Regions from separate parts of the Neobacillus sp. S1115 genome, predicted to be linked through region 3. Evidence: riboswitches for the same ligand, from Rfam matches in the RefSeq annotation. Region 3 holds a riboswitch; each other region holds the start of a gene.
What was found. A riboswitch is a leader RNA that binds a small molecule or an ion and turns the genes downstream of it on or off. The one in region 3 is predicted to bind cobalamin.

Region 1 (4,532 bases), 920 kb from region 3:
TGGAGGTAGAGATTCCTGCTGCAAAACCGCCAACCATTTGGCTAGCTCCTTGCGGGTATATTGTTCAATCAGTTTTCCATTTAATTCAATTTTTCCGGCCGTCGGACTATCCACTCCCGACAATAGCTTTATCAATGTAGACTTGCCGCTTCCGTTTGGTCCAATGATCCCCAGGCATTCTCCACGTTTGACAGAAAAACTAATTTCATCAAGCACAGACTGGTTATCAAAACGTTTACTTAAGCTTTCCACTTCAATAAGCATCCATCAACTTCCCCCTGTCATTTGCTTGCTTCTACGAAGTAAGTACGCAAAGAATGGAGCGCCAAGAAATGCGGTCACAACCCCGAGCGGAATCTCCGTTGGGCTAAGTAATGTACGGGCAAACGTATCTGCCCAAAGGACATATATTGCACCGAAAATCACCGACAACGGCAGTAATAATCGGTAATCCGGCCCAACGATAAGACGCACTAAGTGTGGAACGACAAGTCCGACAAAACCAATCGTTCCTACGATTGACACTGCAGCAGAAGTGATTAAGGTGGAAACGACCAACACAACGAGCCGTGTCCGTTTAATGTTGACACCCAAATGTGCTGCCTGCCGCTCTCCTAATGCAAATAAATTTAATGTACGTCCATATGACATCAACACCACTATCCCAATTGCTAAATAAGGCATGAGTACAAAGGTAAATGACCAACCTCTTAAGGCTAAACTCCCCATCAGCCAAAAGACGATTTCATTCACCACTTGATCGGACAGTGACACCATAAAGGAAACAAGTGACCCAAGAAAAGCAGAAACGACAACCCCAGATAAAATGATGGTTTCTAGTTTAAACTTTCCATGTACATTTGCTAAACGGAGGACAACAAGCAAACTAATCAGCCCTGTCACAAATGCAACCAATGGTATCGTCCAAATACCAAATAAACTAGTATGAAAACCGAATAAAATGATGAAAGCAGCACCTACCGCCGACCCAGATGCTACCCCTAATGTATAGGGATCAGCTAACGGGTTGCGTAACACCCCTTGAAAGCCAGCACCAGCAAGTGATAAGCACGCTCCAACAAGAATGGCAAGAAAAACCCGTGGCAATCGAACTTTTAAGATGATTTGCTCAGCTGATTCAGGCCAGTTGGAATCTATGAGACTATGTAAAAAAGGCAGCTGGTGTAAGAGAATTCCCCAAACTTGCGAAAGCGGCAAATTAGCAGAACCAAGCGATAAACTAATAACCCCTGAGAAAAGAAGGAGAACGAAACCCGCTCCCCCCCATATCGCTAATCTTCTTTTCATTTCTTAAACGATTCCGGATAAATGGCTTCGGCAATTTGCTTCAGTGCATCTGTTATTCTTGGTCCGGGTCTGGACATAATATTTCCTTCGATCCCCGTAAGGCGACCTTCTTGAATGGCTGTAATCTTATCCCAGCCGCTTCTAGATTTAATTAATTCCTCTAACGGTTTGCCAGACTTATCATCAACAACATTTGCGGAATACAGAATGACATCCGGGTTATCCTGAATGATCTTCTCTTCGTTAATTGCATTCCAGCCTTTCATATCTGAGGCAATGTTAACACCGCCAGCCATCGTAATCAGCTCATCCATAAATTCACCCTTGCCAACCGTCCAGCCTGGAGAAAATTCAATATAGACTTTTTTCTTATCTTCTTCCTTAATTTTTGCAGCAGCTTCTGTTACTGTGCGAATATCATCCTTCATTTGTGCCACGAGTTCTTCTGCTTTTTCTTGAGTATCTGTAATGATACCAATTTGGATAATATTATTTAAAATATCCTCCAGCTTTTTCGGCTCAGTTTTATATAACTTAAGGTCTAAACCACGAAATTTCTCAGCAATATCATTTTTCATTGAGATGCCACCGATTACTAAATCCGGATTAGCCGCCATAATGGCTTCCTCATTTGGCTTTGTCACCCCGCCTACTTTTGGCTTTGTCGTTGCTTCTTTAGGGTAATCATCAAAATCAGATACACCGTAAATTTTATCGCCCAGGCCTAGAGCGAAAAGAATTTCTGTCTCCGAAGGAGAGGTGGAAACAATGCGTTCCGGCGCCTTATCAAAAGTTATTTCAGTACCCGTTGCATCCTTCACTGTAAGCGGATAAACGGTTGCTTTGTCTGTTACCTCCTTCGTTGCTGTTTCGGATTTTCGGTTTTTATCTGCACCTGAAGATTCTTTTGTTGTCCCACATGCGCTGATCGTCACCATCATTAATACAGTCAAAATTAATGCCAAAAACTTTCTCATTACTCAATTCTCTTCCCTTCGTTAATAGTTCGAGATGAGCTTGATATCTTGAAGTCTTTCCCATAACAACGAAAAAGCCCTGCTTCCATTCGGAAACAGGGCGCGCGAAAATCAGAAAAAATAAACATATTTATACTGATTATGCCGATCCTTTTCCGCGAAGGATTTCGTTGGCAAGCTTAATAGGCAGGTTTCCTGGCTTACGGGTAACATGACTTCCTCTCCTTCCCATTCCTTAACTGGAACAGTGGTACTGCGAGGTTATCCCCGAATAACAGTGGCGGGACCGCGCCGGATTCACACCGGCTTCCCTTTTAACCTTATCCAATGATAAGGCACCTACTAGCTATGTCAGATTCAATTGGTCAAGCAAATTACTCAACTAGTATTATAGCAAATACTTCATGATTAGCAAATATTTGGTTTAGGGATAAAGGAAAAGACCATGCTTACTAATTAAGAAAGGGGGGCATATTTACTTCCTTCTATCATCGATTTAGGAAAAGATATTCCTCATTAAATTAACATAATATAATTATTGATTTAGGAAATAACGACAAACTGAGTCCAGTAAGCTGAACTCAGTTTGTCGTGTCTATCTAATGATTAGTTTGTGAGGACATAATCGTTAAATTCTTTAACATCTTCCGTTAACACGTCTGATTGCAGCAAGGTGCCGCAGGAAGGACAAATTGCTTCGTGTAGTTCAGCCTTCCCAGATTCCCTGGGCTGGACATAAATCCCCAGTTCAGACATTGTTTCCACTAAATCAGCTTTTCGCTGTACGGCTCCTTCCTTCCAGTTCATATTGCTTTCGGACAGTTCATGATCGCAGAAGTTACAAGAAACTAATTTTTTGCCTGCTTTATTGACAAATTTTAACGGAACCTTTAATTTCTCCTGTTCAGAGACCTCAACTTCAGGATTTCGGCCGATCCGGTCACGACGAATGGAGCGGCGTTTTTCATGGCTTGCCTCTAAGTCAACTCTTCGTTCAGATGCATTCCAGATTACTCCATACGCTTTTTCAGCCAGATCAGGGGTAATATATCCATCCTGTAAATCTTTTTCCACCTTTTCAATCGGACGCAATAACGGATCTCCGATTCCGGCCCCACCGCCTGTCACTTGCTTAAACACTGCCTTTGGACCAAGAGGCATTCCGGCAATATGGTTGGGAAGGGTCGTATAATTGGTAAGCTCATTAGGAATTGGCAGACGTCCATGTTCGGCAATGAACTGGTTGATATCAAATTCATCAATCTTATTAAAGGAACTCGTTCCACCCGGGTATCCGCCCAGAGTGCCATGTGCAGGCATTTCGGCACAGGCGTTTTCAATGGTACCGAGTAATCCTTGATTGTTGTACGGCATCCAGGCATAATCCATTCCCTGACCGCCGCGATGATATCCGGGACCTCCGGAATTCACGTTAATTTTTCGGTAAAAATAAAACATCGGGTACAGCCCTTCATTTGTTTCCACATCAGGAATTCCATTATTCTGCTGCATTTCAAATGCGCCAATATCCAGTCCATCGCAGGTAGCCTGGGCACCCACACCGCCAGAACCGCAATCAAATGCAGGAAACGCTGTATACTGGCCATATTGATCCAACCCGACCCAAGAATTCCCCGGCCAATTGTTGTGACCAATCGCAGCAACCCGGTTCCTCAGCCAAGGATTTTCGCTGAGCTGCAACGCTTTAAAAATTCCCTCGTAAAAAGCTTTACCCGCTTTTCCTGTTGTTTCCATGTGCCCGCACGAAACAGGAGCCGGGATCACAGGGTTTACAATCGTTCCAGGCGGTCCGAGTTCAATTGTGAGCGGTCGCAACATTCCTGCATTGACCGGAATATCACAGCCAATGGTCATCGCAATGACGCCATACAAACCTCCATAAATAGCACCTGGTCCCGCATTGATAAACCCATCTGCCTGTGGGGAGGATCCACTTAAATCAACATGGAGGTGATCTTCTTCCACTGTTAATTTACATTCCACCGGATAGAGATTATCCGCTCCATGGCCATCGTACTCCACCCATTCTTTTGTGTGATAAACTCCATTTGGAATATCCCGGATGCGTTTGCGAATCGTTTGTTCGGCTAAATCCTTGTTAATTTCACAATACCGCTTGTAATCCTCTAAACCGTATTTATCGATCAGCGCATTAACCCTTCGTTCGGCGGTAATATTGGCGGCGATTAAACTTTTCACATCATTAATGACAGGGATTGGAAGGCG
Region 2 (4,532 bases), 1.6 Mb from region 3:
CGACGCTGGTCAGTTCTGCAACTGCCATTTTAATAAAACATACCTTAGAACATACAAATGAAATTAGCGTGGGCTCGGGCGGGATTATGCTCCCGAACCACTCCCCTTTGGTAGTTGCTGAACAATTCGGAACGATGGCAACCATTTATCCGGGGCGGGTTGAACTTGGTCTCGGCCGCGCGCCTGGAACAGACATGATGACAGCAAATGCACTAAGACGTTCGAAAAACGATTCTGTCTTTACGTTTCCTGAAGATGTTAAAGCGTTGCAAACGTATTTTGGACCTGAAGACCAGCAAGGTTATGTGCGGGCATATCCTGGGGCAGGAACGAATGTCCCTATTTATATTCTTGGTTCCTCGACAGATTCTGCTTACTTAGCGGCAAGTCTGGGACTTCCATATGTTTTTGCCTCCCATTTTGCGCCAAGATACATGGAGGATGCGATTTCGATTTATCGCAGCCGGTTCCAGCCGTCTGAGTATTTGGATCAGCCATACATGATGGTTTGTTTAAACGTGGTTGCTGCAGCAACAGACGAGGAAGCAAGTTTCTTATCAACTACGATGCGGCAATTTTCCCTAAATGTTGTTCGCGGTTCCCGCATGCCATTGCAGCCGCCGGTTGAAAATATGGAACAAATTTGGACTCCAATGGAGAAGGAAATGGTGATGTCCATGTCCAGAATGACGATGTTGGGAAGTAAAGAGACCGTCCGGGAGCAGTTGTCAGCATTTCAGGAAAAATATAATGTGGATGAACTTATGGCTGTTACCTATATTTATGATGTTGAAAAACAAAAACGGTCGTATGAGATATTAAAGGAAATTGTGGACGGGAAATAGGTAAAAAGTGCAAATATCTTGCGGGATATTTGCGCTTTTTTATTATCTTATTTGTACGGATTTTATGGAAAAAAGATGTAAAATTAGTGGGGGCAATTAAAAAATTCGCTGAAAGGGGAATGGATTAATGGGAGAAGGAAAATCATCATTACTGGTTATAGACGTTCAGTTAGGTCCGCTTTGGGGGACTTATAAAAAGGATGAAACGTTTTCCGTGATACAAAAGATGATTGCTAAAGCGGAAAGAGAAAATGTCCCTGTTTTTTACATTCAGTTTGAAGGTCCGGAGGGTGATTTGCTGGCAAGGGGAACACAGTTTTGGAAGTTTGCTCCGGGGATTACTCCCCGCGAGCAGGATGTTGTGATCCACAAACGGGCGGCGGATTCTTTTTATCAAACGGATTTACAAGAGGAGTTGCAAAATCGCGGTGTGACCAACCTTGTTGTAGTCGGTGTGAGAACAGAATTCTGCATTGATACGACGTGCCGTTCAGCCTTGTCACAAGGTTTTGATGTTACATTAATTGAGGACGGTCATACCACTGTTGACGCAGTTTTTTCTGCCGAGCAGGTAATAAATCATCATAATCATACCCTGAGAGGAGTGAAGACTCCTGAACACAAGATTGCCGTTGTGAAGTCGGATGAGGTTATCTTTTAAATTAAGAACTTTTTGCGTCGTATGTCTAGCTAATATTCCGATTTTTCAAATATAAGTGTAAAATAAAAGTAGGAAAAATACTCCATTTTGATTCGCCATACGATTTTTCCAAATCAAAACGAAAGAAGATGGAGAAAATGGACAAAACGAAGTTTTTATCGAACATGGCCGGAACAGTGTTGACATTGGTCGGGATTGCGGCAATTACGGTTGGACTGGGGCTGATTGTGGCGCCCGATGGAGATGGTTTCAAGCTATCAGTTGAGCTCTTGAAAAATACTCCGTTCAGGGACTATCTCATTCCCGGTATCGTTTTGTTGACAGTGATTGGAGTAGGAAGTTTATTGGCGGCAATTCTAGCATTTAAGCTTCATCGGTTCGCAGGAGCAGCGACCTTGCTGCTTGGCTTGGCACTCGTCCTGTTTATTGTGGCCCAAGTCTATTGGATTGGTACAGGAAGCGGTTTATTGCCGATTTTAATGATTGTTGGGATTGTGGAGATGGGCTTAGGAGTTTTGATCATGGCAGTGGATTCCAATCATCAAATGTTCCACCGCCATCATAATCACCATGCACATTAAAGGGAAGAATGGAGGAATTTTACATTGAAAATGTAAGATTCCTTTTTGTCATTTTTTGCAGGGTTTTAGGAATTTTTGTTGAAAGGTTAAAAAGGATGGTTTCATAAAAAATGTTAAAGGGGTATTTGCAAAATGGAAAGTTTTCACTTTAAAGTAAATGGCAGCTGGCAGGGAGATCGGAATGGGAAGGGGCATATTCAAGGAGGCGGGCTTGATATTACTGTCTCCGCACCGGCGGATATGGAGGGTCCAGGAATCGGGTCAAATCCGGAGGAGCTGCTTATTTCTTCTTCCAATAATTGTTATATGATTACACTAGGGGCGATGCTGGGGAATCGTAAAATTGAGCTAGAAAAACTCGAGGTTGTTTCTGAGGGTGTAGTTGACAGGGAGGATGGCAAATTGAAGTTTAAACAAATTATCCATCGTCCAGTTTTTTATATTAATAGTGACTCGGGGATCTCTCCAGAAAAATTGCTAGAGATTGCAGTCCGAGCAGAAAAAGCTTGCTTTATTTCTCAGACATTACGGCCAAGTATCGATATTTCAGTAGAGCCAAATGTTGTCGTTGATGGAAAATAATACTTGACCAAAAAATGAGCTTGTACTAATATTTATATTAGTTTTTCTATATATTGTTTTGTTTACAAAACTAAAAACTATATATTGTGTTAGCCTTAAAGAGAGACGCCGAATACGGCTTAATAGGGAATCCGGTGTGATGCCGGAACTGCCCCCGCAACTGTAAATGCTGACGAAATGAGCAAACCACTGTATAAGAATGCTTATGAAAATAGGTGCTTATATGGGAAGGGCTTAGAGTAGAGGGATGCATAAGTCAGGAGACCTGTCTTTCTTAAGATGTTTCAACTTCTTCGGGGATTGAGAAGAGGAAACGACGGCGACAGAAAAGAAGGCATGGTTTCCTTTTTCTTTTTTTGTTGTTTGCTCGTTTCATCCGCTCGGATCCCCCCGAAGCGGATTTTTTATTTATAGGGGGAAAACCATGACCACACAGGAAAAATCAGATTTATACGAAGTATTAGAATCGATTAAGGAAGTTTCGATGAAATACAAGCTGGATACAACGGGGCTGGAAAAACAAATTATGGAGCTAGATATGTCAAAAGAGGAGGCAAATCAGCAGGGATTATTATATGCAGTTAACAAAATTGCAATGGACCAGCCGGATTGGACTTTTGTTGCGGCCCGCTTATATCTGTATGAACTCTATATTAATGCAGCGGAGAATAGAGGCTATGATTCTTCACTAAAATATGGGGATCTACACGGCTTAATTATACATTTAAGTAGTATTGGGATTTATTCTAGTGACCTATTAAATTTATATACGAAAGAGGAAATAGAGGAATTAGCGAAAGAGATTAATCCTGACCGGGATGAGTTATTTAATTACATAGGGTTATTCCTATTGGCAGACCGTTATCTTGCCCGGGACCATAATCGAAACATTTTCGAACTACCGCAGGAACGTTTCATGATCATTGCCATGACAATCATGAAATACGAGAAAAAGGGCGTGAGGATAAAACTGGTAAAAGAAGCTTACTGGGCATTGAGTAATTTATATATGACTGTTGCCACCCCCACCTTGGCGAATGCCGGAAAAAGCTTTGGTCAGCTGTCCTCCTGCTTCATTGATACGGTGGACGATTCCCTTGATGGCATCTATTTAAATAACTGGGACATTGCCCGGTTAAGCAAAGATGGCGGCGGGATTGGGATTTACTTTGGGAAGGTGAGGGCATTAGGCTCAGACATTAAAAAGTTCAAGGGTAATTCCTCCGGTGTCGTACCATGGGTTAAATTGGTCAACGATACCGCCGTCAGTGTTGATCAATTAGGCCAGCGCCAGGGGGCAATTGCTGTTTACTTGGATTTGTTTCACAAGGATCTAATGAACGGGTTCCTGGATTTGAAAACGAACAATGGGGACGAACGCCGGAAAGCACATGATATTTTTACAGGTGTCTGCGTGCCGGATCTTTTTATGGAAAAACTGCAGGAGACTGATGGCACTGGCAGAAGCATCGGCGAGTGGCATACCTTTTGTCCTCATCAAGTGAAGCAGGTGATGGGCTGGAAAGATGCCGATGGAAATCCCCTAGGGATAGAGGATTTTTACGATGAAATTGACCGGAAATATTTTACGGAGAAATATGAAGAAGCTGTTAACCATCCGTTACTGCCGCGAAAAACGTATAGGGCTATGGATATAATGGCGCGAATCATGATGGTGCAATTGGAAACGGGGACCCCGTATATGTTTTACCGGGATGAGGTCAACCGGCAAAATCCCAATAAACATTTATTAGGAAAGGGCCGCACCTCGATTTTCTGCAGCAACCTTTGTACGGAAATCACGCAAAATATGTCGGCGACGAAAATTGTTAACGAATACCAGGATCAGGAAGGAAATATAGT
Region 3 (4,532 bases):
AAAAGGTTCCGTACCCTGGGCCTAAATATGGAAAGAACGCTCTCCATCACTTGTCCTCCCTATAATCGACAACATAATTCCACTCTAATGTGTCGCCAGGATTAACATCCTTTACGCCGGATGAGCGGTCTCCTTTGACTCCATTTATTCTGTAGCTCCATCCGCTGTATGGCCCTTTGTCAAACTCACGCCAGCCGCCAATACCTTTTGTATATAGCGTGGCACCTGAACCAGTAGTTTCCAGCTTTATGCCGGCCTCCTGACAGACTTGTTTTAAAACATCAGCTGCTTTCGTTTGATCGTTTATTTCAACTGACCGCGGTGCAATTAAATAGCCATCAGGCGTCTTTACTGAAACAGTTACTGTGTCTTGCTTTTTTTCTTCGACCTGTGCAGATACTGGTGCCGTACTGCCCGCTGGCTGCTGCGTTACCGTTGAAGTTTGTTTTACAGGCTGAGTAGTAATTACTTTTACGGTTGAATTCTTTCCAGCGGTATCAGATGACGTTGCTTCCGCATTGGAAACAATCCCTTCCACATTCTTTACAGTTTCCGCAGCAGTTTGCTGATCCTGCTGAACTTGTTTAACCTGAGGGGTGGTTGTTGTCGTTGTAATCGTTTTGCCCGGAGTATAGCCATATAAAGCATAGCCAATCCCGCCGATAACCAAAAGCCATGATGCAATATCACCGATGATTTTCTGCCAGCCTTTCATGGTTACACCCCCAAGAACTTTCTTCTAAGAATTAAGGCCAGTGCCCCAATAAATGCGGTAGTGCCTCCTACCTTAAGGTTATTGGAATTGATGGTACCACTTTCTTTTTCAACTTTTACCTCAACTTTGGGTTCACCAGCTGCTGTTTGAACCGCAGCAGGCTGCTGGACGACTATCACTTGCGGCTGTGAAGATGTATTTCCTGCAGCTCCAGCTGTGCCAGCATTATTGTTTGTAATGATTTCTCTAATTACCTCTTTCGTGGACTCTGAGACAGGCAATTTTGAAACGTCTGTTGTCGGCGTAACAGTCACATAATTATTGTTGTTTACTACTGTCGGTGTTGGAGCAGGTGTAGATGGCTGGGCTGGTACAGGCTCCTCTTTAGCTTGGTATGGAAAGCTAAAGAGCTGGTCACCGCTTTTAAACTTATCGTATGCCACTAAAGCTTGGAAAACCTGCTCTGTTGCAAAACTATTCTCTGCCGTTTCGGATTTCATCCATTTATAGCCGCCATTTCCTATTTCATAGGTAAATAGGTGGTTGACAGGATTTTTCCCATCCTTAGTGAATTCAGTCGAAGTCGGATCTACCCCAATAGAGGAAAGTCCAATTACCACCTGGGCAGTTGAAGATGAGTTTTCCCCCCAATTATCAAAACCGCCATTAGCCGTTTCAACCGCTTTTAAATAAGTGACGGCACTATTGATGTCTGCTTTGACAACACCATCTGACTTATGCTTGCCTAAAGCAGTCAGCACCATTCCAGTTGTATCCGGATCTGCTTGTTCACTTGTTGATCCAGCCCAGTTCCAGCCACCGGCAGTTGAATCCATAGTTGTAATCTTGTCGATAAGTTTATCCTTTGTCCATAAAGCATCAGATGGGATAGTATAATCTGCACTATCTAATGCAATTAATGCATATACATAGGCAGTAAATGCGTTCAGGGATGTATCACTATAAGCCTTTTTTATTAAGTCTTGCCCCTCAAAATTAGCAGGATCTGCCCCTAATGCACGAACAGCCAAGATAGTTTTATGAAGCTCCGTTCCTTTTAAATCAGTTCCATTTACCCTGCTTTTCAGCTTCATTAAATAGTCTTGCTTGTTCGCTGCCGTCAATTTCCCTGCTTTTGAAAGCGTAATAGCCAGCCAATCTGAATTTAGCTCTCCAGCCTGAACATGTTCGGCAGTAGAGGCAATCTCGGTGCTGACATCCTCAGCTGCATAAGCATTGTAAGGTACCGCCAGCGCCAGTACACCAGCAATAACCATCAATTTTGTTGTTTTTCTCATTTTTTTTTCTCTCTCCCTTTCTATCTTTAGCCCCAAAATTGGCATAAAAAAATCCTCCTATCAGTTAGGAGGAGGTGTTATGTATGCTAAGTAACAAACGAGTGACGTTTCCTGCTTAACACTCTCCTATCCACGTAGGCATTTGTGTTTAAAAACAGGCAGGTTTCCTGGCTCATGGTCATTGCTTCCTACGTCTTCCCATCTATTAAGACAGTGACATCGTATAGGTTGCTCCCATTTACAGTGGCGGGACCGCGTTGGCTTTTAACCAACTTCCCTATTAAGCTAAGAGTCTTGTTTTTAGACTATAGCACCTATTTTTTAAAGATTATTTTTTATGCTGTTATTATTATAGTAAAAGTTTGGCTCATTTGTACATGTTTTTGTTTTTGCTTACATCTTTATAAATGAATTTATTGAATTAAACAAGCAGGGAGCAACCCTAAAAAAAGGTGCTCCCTAGGCTTTCAATTATTCAAAATTTCTTGTTAGGTTGGCCATTTCGATGGCGCCAGAAGCAGCATCCCAGCCTTTGTTGCCTGCTTTTGTACCAGCCCGCTCGATTGCCTGCTCGATTGAATCTGTGGTTAATACCCCAAAAATAACCGGAATGCCAGTGTCAAGCGTGATGCGGGATACTCCTTTTGCCACTTCATTACACACGAAATCAAAATGTGGTGTAGAACCGCGGATAACTGTACCAAGTGTGATAACTGCATCATATTTTTTGCTGTCAGCCATTTTTTTAGCGATTAATGGAATTTCAAATGCACCAGGGACCCACGCGACATCCACATCAGCATCATTCACTCCATGGCGCTTTAAAGCATCCTGTGCACCAGATAATAACTTGCTTGTAATAAATTCATTAAAACGTCCTACTACGATTCCGACTTTCAGTCCTGTACCAACTAAATTTCCTTCAAAAATATGTCCCATTTCTATTCCTCCGTATTTTTAATAATGAAGCAGATGGCCTAATTTATCATGTTTGGTTTTTAAATAGCTTTCGTTTTCGGGTCTCATTTCCATTTGCAGCGGTACCCGCTCGACGACTTCCAGGTCGTAGCCCTTTAGGCCCTTAATTTTACGCGGATTATTCGTTAATAACATCATTTTTCTGATGCCAAGATCTCTTAAAATTTGTGCACCAATTCCATAATCCCTTAAATCAGGCTTAAATCCAAGTTTTTCATTTGCCTCTACCGTATCATAGCCTTGTTCCTGAAGCTGATAGGCCTTCATTTTGTTAAGCAGGCCAATGCCTCTGCCTTCCTGGCGCATATACAACAGCACACCATTTCCGGCTTGTTCAATCTGCATCAGGGCGGCGTGGAGCTGCGGACCGCAGTCACAGCGGTAAGATCCAAAAACATCACCCGTTAAGCATTCCGAATGAACCCTGACCAGAATAGGTTTCTCCGGGTCAATATCACCTTTAATGAGAGCAACATGCTCTTTGTCGTCTACCATATTTGAATACCCGATTGCTTTAAAATCGCCATATTCAGTCGGCAACTTGATCTCCACTTCCCGCTTTACCAATTTATCCTTTTGATTTCGGTATTCAATCAGATCTTTGATCGTAATCATTTTCAGGCCCAGCTTATCGGCGATTTTTCTTAGCTGCGGTACCCGGGCCATCGTCCCGTCTTCATTCATGATTTCACAAATAACGCCAGCAGGCATGGCTCCAGATAGGTTTGCAAGATCTACTGCTGCTTCTGTGTGACCTGTTCTTCTAAGGACGCCGCCTTTTTTAGCGATAAGCGGAAAAACATGGCCAGGACGTTTAAAATCGGCAGCTTTTGACTGAGGATCAATCAAATTCATGATTGTCGCAGACCGTTCAAAGGCCGAAATACCTGTTGTAGAATTTTTATGATCAATGCTGACTGTAAAAGCAGTCCCATGCGGGTCGGTATTGTTCGCTACCATCGGCATTAAATCCAGTTTTTTTGCTAATTCTTCCTCAATCGGAACACAGACAAGGCCTCTCCCATGCGTTACCATCAAATTGATAACCTCAGGAGTTGTTTTTTCGGCAAGCGCTATGAAATCTCCTTCATTTTCCCTGTCCTCATCGTCGCAAACAATGATAACCTTCCCTTGTTTCAATTCTTCGATTGCTTCTTCAATCCTGTCAAACATACCGTATCACTCCTTTGTTCAGTTTTTTCATGCTATTTTATAAAAATCCATTCGCTTCTAAAAATTGGGCCGTAATACCTGATTGGCCTTTAGGCTTCTGATTGTTCGAAAAATTATTCATAAAATGAGCGACATACTTGCCAATCATATCGCATTCCAAATTTACAATCTCACCCGGTCCTTTGTTACCGACCACAGTTTCCGACATCGTATGGGGAATTAACGATAAGGTAAACGAGTTTTCGGTTACTCCAAATACCGTTAAGCTTGTCCCATCTACTGTTATGGAGCCTTTATAAATGATGTATTTCAATATTTCCGGCTCGGTCTCAATTTCATAATAGACAGCATTTTCAAGCGCATTTTTG

Region 1: another riboswitch for cobalamin. It lies ahead of ACZ5B7_RS16590 (ABC transporter substrate-binding protein); the one in region 3 lies ahead of ACZ5B7_RS12175 (prenyltransferase/squalene oxidase repeat-containing protein).
Region 2: another riboswitch for cobalamin. It lies ahead of ACZ5B7_RS19705 (ribonucleoside-diphosphate reductase subunit alpha); the one in region 3 lies ahead of ACZ5B7_RS12175 (prenyltransferase/squalene oxidase repeat-containing protein).

The regions. Positions count from the first base shown of each region.
Region 1 covers NZ_AP038275.1:3,425,315-3,429,846, forward strand. The annotation lists gene ACZ5B7_RS16580 (heme ABC transporter ATP-binding protein) at 1-264, opposite strand, end outside; gene ACZ5B7_RS16585 (FecCD family ABC transporter permease) at 268-1,308, opposite strand; gene ACZ5B7_RS16590 (ABC transporter substrate-binding protein) at 1,305-2,285, opposite strand; cobalamin riboswitch at 2,454-2,643, opposite strand; gene ACZ5B7_RS16595 (hydantoinase B/oxoprolinase family protein) at 2,892-4,532, opposite strand, start outside.
Region 2 covers NZ_AP038275.1:4,074,030-4,078,561, reverse strand. The annotation lists gene ACZ5B7_RS19725 (LLM class flavin-dependent oxidoreductase) at 1-845, shown strand, start outside; gene ACZ5B7_RS19720 (cysteine hydrolase family protein) at 973-1,506, shown strand; gene ACZ5B7_RS19715 (hypothetical protein) at 1,644-2,087, shown strand; gene ACZ5B7_RS19710 (OsmC family protein) at 2,220-2,669, shown strand; cobalamin riboswitch at 2,756-2,956, shown strand; gene ACZ5B7_RS19705 (ribonucleoside-diphosphate reductase subunit alpha) at 3,094-4,532, shown strand, end outside.
Region 3 covers NZ_AP038275.1:2,506,198-2,510,729, reverse strand. The annotation lists gene ACZ5B7_RS12185 (ECF transporter S component) at 1-47, opposite strand, end outside; gene ACZ5B7_RS12180 (DUF4430 domain-containing protein) at 47-715, opposite strand; gene ACZ5B7_RS12175 (prenyltransferase/squalene oxidase repeat-containing protein) at 718-2,013, opposite strand; cobalamin riboswitch at 2,154-2,346, opposite strand; gene ribH (6,7-dimethyl-8-ribityllumazine synthase) at 2,485-2,952, opposite strand; gene ACZ5B7_RS12165 (bifunctional 3,4-dihydroxy-2-butanone-4-phosphate synthase/GTP cyclohydrolase II) at 2,971-4,164, opposite strand; gene ribE (riboflavin synthase) at 4,202-4,532, opposite strand, start outside.